Methylicorpusculum oleiharenae: one gene and its partners. The protein of the gene in region 1 interacts with the protein of each later gene in a pairwise test. Links are inferred from orthologs where the notes say so. Each region holds a gene or a part of one and is shown on either strand. Other genes may lie near its edges.

Region 1 (3,055 bases):
CATCGCAAACTCATCCATGTTTAATTTGCCCAGCATCACTGCCCCGGCATCATTGAATTTGGTTACGACGGTTGCATCATAGGGGGCAATAAAGTTATCCAGCATTTTTGAACCGCAACTGGTTTTAATCCCATCCGTGCAAAATATGTCTTTTTGCGCAATGGGTATACCTGTCAGCAAACCGGAGGAACCTTCCGCCAACCTTTTATCAGCCGCTTCCGCTTGAGCCAAAGCTTGATCCGGAGTTACCGTGACAAACGCATTGAGATTTTGGTGTTGGGTAATTCTGTCAAGAAAAATCCGGGTCAGTTCGACACTCGAAAATTCGCCGCTGCGTAACCCTCTAGCCAGTTCGGCGATGGTTTTATTATGCATGGTCAATATAATCTCGGTTATTTTTGATTGATTTTGTAACTGTTCAGCGTAAAGGTTTCATTATCCTTTCTATAAGGATAGAGACAGCTTACGCGTTGAATGCAAGTTAGATTGTATTTGAAATGGATATAAAGAGTCCCGTCTGCACTACTTCGGACAACACTTTTAATCCTCTTATTCAATGACTTTGGGAACCAGGTAAAGACCTTCCTCAACCTGAGGCGCAATGGCCTGAAACTTTTCCCGTTGATTTTGTTCGGTCACTTTATCAGGTCGCAAACGTTGTGATTGATCCATTGGGTGCGCCATGGGGAGTACTTCACAGGTATCAAGCGTACCCATTTGCACCATCAAATCCAGAATACCGGATAGATCCTGGGCATAGTTGCCTTCATCTTGAGGGTTAATCCCCAAACGCGCCAAATGCGCGATTTTTTTTACATCATCAGCCGTTAACGACACTTTACTTACTCCATTAACATTTAATAGCAATATGATACTTTATATCTTGCTCAAATACCCGCATGATTGATAAAGTAATGCAATTTACTCGCTAAGGAAACCGGTTAAGATGTTCAAAAGAATTCGCGGTCTGTTCTCAAATGATCTATCGATTGATTTAGGCACCGCAAACACATTGATATACGTCCCTGGTAAAGGAATCGTATTGAACGAACCCTCCGTAGTCGCTATCAAGGAAGACAAGATTCGCGGCCATAAAACCATTGCAGCCGTAGGTACTGAAGCGAAAATGATGCTGGGCCGGACACCGGGCAACATTACCGCAATTCGTCCTTTAAAAGACGGCGTCATTGCCGACTTTGCCGTGACCGAACGCATGCTGCGCTATTTCATAGAAAAAGTGCATGAAAACAAATTATTAAGACCCAGCCCTCGTATTTTGATCTGTGTACCTTGCGGATCAACTCAAGTGGAACGTAGGGCCATTCGCGAGTCAGCCTCTATGGCAGGAGCCCGCGAAGTGTATTTGATTGAAGAGCCGATGTCGGCAGCAGTGGGCGCAGGATTACCGGTAGACGAAGCACAAGGCTCCATGGTCTTGGACATTGGTGGCGGCACGTCCGAAGTGGCTGTTATTTCATTGAACGGCATTGTTTACTCGGCATCGGTACGGATTGGCGGAGACCGGTTCGATGAAGCCATCATAAATTATGTTCGCCGTAATTACGGCACCTTGATTGGTGAAGCGACAGCTGAAAGAATCAAGCACGAAATCGGCGCAGCCTACCCCGGCAGCGAAGTGAAAGAAATCGAAGTCAAAGGCCGTAACCTGGCAGAAGGCGTACCCAGAAGTTTCTCACTAAACAGCAATGAAATTTTAGAGGCATTACAAGATCCGTTGGCGGGCATCGTTGGATCGGTCAAAGTTGCGCTGGAACAAACCCCTCCTGAATTGGGTGCGGATGTCGCGAATCGCGGCATCGTCCTCACTGGCGGCGGCGCTTTACTTAAAGACATTGATAGATTGATTGCTGAAGAAACAGGGTTACCGGTCTATATCGCAGACGATCCGCTAACTTGCGTGGCCAGGGGCGGCGGCATGGTCCTGGAAATGCTCGATAAAAAAGGCGCGTCGGCATTTTCTTTGGAATAACCGGCATCCCGGCAATCAAATAAAAGCAGCGTTACTGATCAAAATCCGGCTTACTTTTATCCTCGCTCCGGAAGATAGCAGAGCGGAAAAAATCTAGTTGCCGGATTTTGAAATAAAAATTCTGTTATACGTTTTTCTATAAAATAATTGAAGCGGACCTAGGTCTTGCTTGTTGTCCTGTTTTTGCTCCCAGAGGCATTTCGCTATCAACCCACTATTTGCCACCGGCCCATCGCTTAACACACGCCTGCTGGTCGCGGTATTGTTATCCTTGACGCTCTTGATTACAGAGCACAGAGGAACGCGGCTTGAGAGCGCTCGTGCCGCTCTGTCAGTCCTAGTGTACCCTATCCACAATTTGGTAGACGCGCCTATCCATCTGGTTTCTTCGACAGTTGAAACCGTGATGAACATGCACAAGTTAAAAGAAGAGAACGAAAAGCTCAAACAGGACGAGTTGATTTATAAAACTCAGCTATTGAAATTTGCCGCACTGGAACGTGAAAATATCCGTTTGCGCGCTTTACTCGAAAAATCTTTCAAGTTGGGTGAACAGGTATTGGTAGCCGAACTGCTCTCGGTCAATCTGGCACCCTACGAACATGTGGTGCTGGTTAATAAAGGCTCACGCTTCGGTGTCCATCCGGAACAACCGGTGCTTGATGCCTATGGTGTTGTCGGACAAATCATACGGGCTTTACCCTTTAGCTCTGAAGTCATGCTTATCACTGATCCTAGCCATGCCATACCGGTTCAAGTCAACCGGAACGGCCTGCGAACCATTGCTGTGGGCAGCGGTCAGATCAACCGCATCAAACTGCCTTTTTTACCCAACAATTCGGATATCAAAAAAGGCGACTTACTGATAACGTCAGGATTGGGCGGAGCTTTTCCTCAAGGCTATCCGGTAGCTGTAGTTGACGAAATCAATTATCAACCCAATAAACCTTTTGCAGAAATTTTTGCAACCCCTAAGGCGCAACTCAACAAAAGCCGTGAATTACTGATTGTATGGAGCAACAGAGAACCTGTGCCCTTATTCAGCCAGGAAACGCCCGAAATAAG
Region 2 (3,035 bases), 410 kb from region 1 along the record:
GAAGCCAAGGTTCACATGGTGACCGGAAGCGTCAGCGCGGCGCAAAACATTATCAAATGTATCCGCCGGTGTGGGCTGGAAGTAGACGATATCGTTCTGGAGCAGCTGGCATCGTGTAATTCCGTTCTGACCGATGATGAAAAAGATTTGGGCGTTTGTCTTATTGATATAGGCGGCGGGACCACAGACATTGCTGTTTTCTCCCACGGTGCGATCAAGCATACCGCTGTTATTCCGATTGCGGGTGATCAAGTCACCAATGATATAGCCGTAGCCTTAAGAACACCTACCCAAAATGCAGAACAAATCAAGCAGAAATATGCTTGTGCACTGACACAATTAGCCAATACTGATCAGTTGATTGAGGTGCCTAGTATTGGTGATAGAGCACCCAGAAAAATATCCGTGCAAAATCTGGCGGAAATCATTGAGCCTCGTTATGAAGAGTTGATGTTGTTGGTTCAAGCTGAGCTAAGGCGAAGCGGGTATGAAGAAATGATTGCCGCCGGTATTGTCATTACTGGCGGGAGCGCGAAAGTAACAGGGGTAATCGAATTAGCGGAAGAGATATTCCATATGCCGGTCCGGATGGGACTTCCTCAGCATGTTTCAGGGCTGACGGATGTTATCAGAAATCCGATCCATTCAACCGGTGTGGGTTTGTTGCTATATGGAAAAGAACACAGGGGTGGCTTTGACAGTTTTGATGCGGATAGCACCGGCGTGTTGGCCAAAATGAAAAAATGGTTTCAGGGTAATTTTTAAGAATTATTACGTTTGCAAGGGGAACAATTATGAAATATGAACTAATGGACATCGGTGCTGAAAATGCCGTAATAAAAGTCATCGGCGTCGGCGGCGGTGGCGGTAATGCAGTCAATCACATGGTGGAAAAACACATTGAAGGTGTGCAATTCATCTGTGCAAATACCGATGCCCAAGCACTAAGAAAAATGAATGTGGATACTATCATTCAATTGGGCGCGGAATTGACCAAAGGTTTGGGTGCGGGGACCAATCCTGATATCGGTAAACAAGCGGCGTTGGAAAACAGAGAGCGAATCAAGGAAGTCATTCAGGGTGCCGATATGGTTTTTTTAACCGCAGGCATGGGCGGCGGCACAGGTACTGGAGCCATTCCCACTATTGCTGAAATAGCCAGAGAATTAGGCATTCTTACCGTTGCAGTTGTGACCAAGCCTTTCCATTTCGAAGGCAAAAAGAAAATGGAAGTCGCCGAACAAGGTATCAAAGAACTTGAAAAATATGTCGATTCTTTGATCACGATTCCCAATCAAAAACTGTTGCCGGTTTTAGGCAGCAACATTTCATTGGTAAGCGCATTTAATGCGGCCAACAATGTGCTGCTGGATGCGGTGCAAGGCATTACCGAATTAATTACTCATCCCGGTATGATCAACGTCGATTTTGCTGACGTAAGAACCGTTATGTCGGGTATGGGTGCTGCGATTATGGGTACGGGATCGGCCTCAGGTGAGAACCGTGCTAGAGAAGCCGCTGAAAAAGCCATCGCCTGTCCTTTGCTGGAAGATATCAACTTGCAAGGTGCACGCGGAATTCTCGTCAACATTACCGCTGCGGATATGGGGATTGCCGAGTTTGATGAAGTAGGTAACATTGTTCACGAATTCGGATCGGAAGACGCCATCATTAAGATCGGAACAGCCATCGATCCTTCTCTGGGTGACGAGATCAAGGTGACTGTCGTGGCAACGGGTATGGGCGGACAAACCGTTGCAGCGCATCCACACATCAAGTTGGCGGTAAAAGCCGTGACGGCGGGCGAAATTAATTATGAAAAGCTGGATAAGCCCACTGTCATAAGACAAAATCGTGCTGAACTTCGTGAGACGCGTTTTGGTGCTCAGCCTAAAAAAGAGATCGATATGGACTATTTGGACATCCCTGCGTTTTTAAGACGTCAAGCGGATTAATCGAGCCTGTTTATTATCGATGTCAGTTAATTTCCACTGCCAGGGATGGCCGGGGAAGGACTTCTGCTCAGCCATAATGGAGCACATCGAATTCATTTATTTACCGGCCTCATTCTGATAGTTAATGGGTAATTTATTATTAAGCCTGCAAAATTCTGCCAGTCGCCTGTTTCACCTCTTTTGCGGATAACGTGTCTTGGCGAATGGCCGAAATTTAATGTGCGCTTTCTGGCTGGATAACGCCCGAAAAATCAAAGTCATTTGTAGTCTGATGGTTTGAATGACTGGCTAATATGATATACTCCCACAGTTTCCTGCCCCAATAAATTAGGCATTATTGAAATCTATGATCAAACAGCGTACTTTAAAAAACACGATTCGGGCCACCGGTGTAGGGCTGCATACCGGCGATAAGGTTTATGTGACTTTGCGTCCGGCAGAACCCAATACCGGTATAAGGTTTCGTCGTGTTGATCTGGACGAGCCCGTCACCATTATTGCGTCACCGGGAAATGTTGGAGAAACCACCCTTTCAACGACTCTCATTCAAGATGGTGTAAAAATATCTACTATCGAGCATTTGCTTTCCGCATTTGCAGGTTTGGGGATCGATAACGCTATTATTGATCTGAGTGCCGCTGAGGTGCCTATCATGGATGGCAGTGCCGGGCCCTTTGTTTTTTTATTACAGTCGGCCGGTGTAGAAGAGCAGGACATTCCGAAACAATATCTTCGGATAAAACGCAGCATCCGTGTCGAGGATGGCGATAAATGGGCCGCATTTGAGCCTTTTAATGGCTTCAAAGTCACGTTTACAATCGATTTTGAACATCCTGCTTTCGCTGAGCACTTAAAGACAGCTGTGATGGATTTTTCCTCGACAACTTTTGTTAAGGAAGTGAGTCGGGCTAGAACCTTTGGCTTTATGAAAGATATTGATATGCTCAGGCAGAATAACCTTGCTTTGGGCGGCAGTCTGGATAACGCCATTGTTGTCGATGATGACAAAATCCTTAACGAAGACGGTTTGCGTTACGCCGATGAGTTTGTAAAGCATAAAATTTTGGACGCAATCGGCGA
Region 3 (3,157 bases), 410 kb from region 1 along the record:
CAATATCATTGCCCGTGCGGACTCAGTGACCCAGAAGAGCAATCGTTGCAGGCTTTGGCGGTCAGTGCTTGCGAGGCGCTCGGAGTTGAAGGTTGGGGCAGGGTCGACGTATTTATCGATCAGGACGGTCATAACCAATTGATTGAGGTCAATACCGTACCGGGTATGACCGATCACAGCTTGGTACCTATGGCGGCAAAACAGGCCGGGATAAGTTTCACTGAGTTAGTTTGGCGAATTCTTGAAACCAGCTTTTAACTGAGGTGATATGCAGATCACCAAGTTTGTGTGCATAGGGTTGTTATTGATAGGGCTAATATGGACTTTTTGGGACAAAGCAAAAACCTACCAGTCGGATGCGGTACCTATCAGGTATGTAAGAATTGAAGGTGTTTTTCAATACATCAGTAAAGAGGAACTTAAGCAGACCGTTAAGCCTTTGGTGACGACCGGCATCTTTAGTGCCGATATGCTGGCAATACAGCAGGCTATGATGAAGTTGCCGTGGATTGCTAATGTCAGGGTTAAGAGGGTATGGCCGGATGCGATTGATATTAAGGTCTACGAAAAAATGGCAGTCGCCCGATGGGGTGAAAATGGTCTGCTATCTATACGGGGAGAAATATTTAGACCGTCGAATACGGTACAGTTTGAAAATCTTCCCAAATTGCATGGCCCCGAAGGCCAAGCTGCCAAACTTCTTGAAATCATGAGAGGTTTGAGAACAACCCTGGCGGATCATTCATTTGGATTGGCAGAGTTTATTGTTAACGAACGGCGGGCCTGGAAGATCGTGTTAACGAATGGTATGGAAATACAACTAGGCGGAAAAGAACAACTGAGAACTTTTCAGCGGTTTTTAAAGACCTTGAGTTTATTAAATCAAGATCAAATAGAGTCAATTGCAAAAGTCGATTTAAGGTATCCGAACGGCTATGCAGTTACATGGAAACCCGGCGTTCCGGAAATAGACTGGAAGAAGATTGCTGAAGGACAACAGCAGCCTTAACAGCTACAGATTATGGTGTTCTAAGAGTAAATAAAATGGCAAAAAAAACAGATAGGAATTTAATAGTTGGACTGGATATTGGAACATCAAAAGTTGCAGCCATCGTCGGTGAACATACCGGGAATGGCGAAATTGAAGTTATAGGTATCGGTTGCACACCTTCTCGCGGCTTAAAAAAGGGGGTTGTGGTTAACCTTGAGTCTACTGTGCAGTCAATTCGTCGAGCGATCGAGGAAGCCGAACTGATGGCGGGATGCGAAATCACCTCGGTATTTGCGGGTATAGCCGGAAGTCACATAAAAAGCCTCAATTCCCACGGGATTGTCGCTATAAAAGAAAAAGAAGTGACTCAATATGACATTGACAGAGTGATTGATTCTGCTCGAGCAGTGGCAATCCCTGCTGATCAGAAAATTTTGCACATTCTGCCTCAGGAATTTGTGATTGATTTGCAGGATGGTATCAAAGAACCTATCGGGATGTCAGGCATTCGCTTGGAAGCCAAGGTTCACATGGTGACCGGAAGCGTCAGCGCGGCGCAAAACATTATCAAATGTATCCGCCGGTGTGGGCTGGAAGTAGACGATATCGTTCTGGAGCAGCTGGCATCGTGTAATTCCGTTCTGACCGATGATGAAAAAGATTTGGGCGTTTGTCTTATTGATATAGGCGGCGGGACCACAGACATTGCTGTTTTCTCCCACGGTGCGATCAAGCATACCGCTGTTATTCCGATTGCGGGTGATCAAGTCACCAATGATATAGCCGTAGCCTTAAGAACACCTACCCAAAATGCAGAACAAATCAAGCAGAAATATGCTTGTGCACTGACACAATTAGCCAATACTGATCAGTTGATTGAGGTGCCTAGTATTGGTGATAGAGCACCCAGAAAAATATCCGTGCAAAATCTGGCGGAAATCATTGAGCCTCGTTATGAAGAGTTGATGTTGTTGGTTCAAGCTGAGCTAAGGCGAAGCGGGTATGAAGAAATGATTGCCGCCGGTATTGTCATTACTGGCGGGAGCGCGAAAGTAACAGGGGTAATCGAATTAGCGGAAGAGATATTCCATATGCCGGTCCGGATGGGACTTCCTCAGCATGTTTCAGGGCTGACGGATGTTATCAGAAATCCGATCCATTCAACCGGTGTGGGTTTGTTGCTATATGGAAAAGAACACAGGGGTGGCTTTGACAGTTTTGATGCGGATAGCACCGGCGTGTTGGCCAAAATGAAAAAATGGTTTCAGGGTAATTTTTAAGAATTATTACGTTTGCAAGGGGAACAATTATGAAATATGAACTAATGGACATCGGTGCTGAAAATGCCGTAATAAAAGTCATCGGCGTCGGCGGCGGTGGCGGTAATGCAGTCAATCACATGGTGGAAAAACACATTGAAGGTGTGCAATTCATCTGTGCAAATACCGATGCCCAAGCACTAAGAAAAATGAATGTGGATACTATCATTCAATTGGGCGCGGAATTGACCAAAGGTTTGGGTGCGGGGACCAATCCTGATATCGGTAAACAAGCGGCGTTGGAAAACAGAGAGCGAATCAAGGAAGTCATTCAGGGTGCCGATATGGTTTTTTTAACCGCAGGCATGGGCGGCGGCACAGGTACTGGAGCCATTCCCACTATTGCTGAAATAGCCAGAGAATTAGGCATTCTTACCGTTGCAGTTGTGACCAAGCCTTTCCATTTCGAAGGCAAAAAGAAAATGGAAGTCGCCGAACAAGGTATCAAAGAACTTGAAAAATATGTCGATTCTTTGATCACGATTCCCAATCAAAAACTGTTGCCGGTTTTAGGCAGCAACATTTCATTGGTAAGCGCATTTAATGCGGCCAACAATGTGCTGCTGGATGCGGTGCAAGGCATTACCGAATTAATTACTCATCCCGGTATGATCAACGTCGATTTTGCTGACGTAAGAACCGTTATGTCGGGTATGGGTGCTGCGATTATGGGTACGGGATCGGCCTCAGGTGAGAACCGTGCTAGAGAAGCCGCTGAAAAAGCCATCGCCTGTCCTTTGCTGGAAGATATCAACTTGCAAGGTGCACGCGGAATTCTCGTCAACATTACCGCTGCGGATATGGGGATTGCCGAGTTTGATGAAGTAGGTAACATTGTTCACGAATT

Evidence for each region.
Region 2: the proteins of GO003_RS03235 (region 1) and ftsZ interact in binary tests that used the Escherichia coli proteins (3 or more experiments, as listed by UniProt). The link is inferred for Methylicorpusculum oleiharenae from one-to-one orthologs.
Region 3: the proteins of GO003_RS03235 (region 1) and ftsA interact in binary tests that used the Escherichia coli proteins (3 or more experiments, as listed by UniProt). The link is inferred for Methylicorpusculum oleiharenae from one-to-one orthologs.

The regions. Positions count from the first base shown.
Region 1 is NZ_WUTY02000001.1:687,462-690,516, forward strand. Bases 75-2,968 are described here. They hold GO003_RS03235 (rod shape-determining protein), read left to right. Parts: upstream 75-946; coding sequence 947-1,990; downstream 1,991-2,968. Other genes in these bases: gatA (Asp-tRNA(Asn)/Glu-tRNA(Gln) amidotransferase subunit GatA), read right to left, coding at 75-375; gatC (Asp-tRNA(Asn)/Glu-tRNA(Gln) amidotransferase subunit GatC), read right to left, coding at 550-837; mreC (rod shape-determining protein MreC), read left to right, coding at 2,163-2,968. Also shown: more of gatA, read right to left, coding at 1-74; more of mreC, read left to right, coding at 2,969-3,055. UniProt on the Escherichia coli protein: Forms membrane-associated dynamic filaments that are essential for cell shape determination. Acts by regulating cell wall synthesis and cell elongation, and thus cell shape.
Region 2 is NZ_WUTY02000001.1:279,706-282,740, reverse strand. What follows is about bases 1-2,874. They hold ftsZ (cell division protein FtsZ), read left to right. Parts: upstream 1-794; coding sequence 795-1,955; downstream 1,956-2,874. Other genes in these bases: lpxC (UDP-3-O-acyl-N-acetylglucosamine deacetylase), read left to right, coding at 2,302-2,874; ftsA (cell division protein FtsA), read left to right, coding at 1-765. Also shown: more of lpxC, read left to right, coding at 2,875-3,035. UniProt on the Escherichia coli protein: Essential cell division protein that forms a contractile ring structure (Z ring) at the future cell division site. The regulation of the ring assembly controls the timing and the location of cell division.
Region 3 is NZ_WUTY02000001.1:281,090-284,246, reverse strand. The notes cover bases 162-3,157. They hold ftsA (cell division protein FtsA), read left to right. Parts: upstream 162-1,044; coding sequence 1,045-2,271; downstream 2,272-3,157. Other genes in these bases: ftsZ (cell division protein FtsZ), read left to right, coding at 2,301-3,157; GO003_RS01360 (cell division protein FtsQ/DivIB), read left to right, coding at 269-1,009; GO003_RS01365 (D-alanine--D-alanine ligase), read left to right, coding at 162-258. In the rest of the region: more of GO003_RS01365, read left to right, coding at 1-161. UniProt on the Escherichia coli protein: Essential cell division protein that assists in the assembly of the Z ring. May serve as the principal membrane anchor for the Z ring.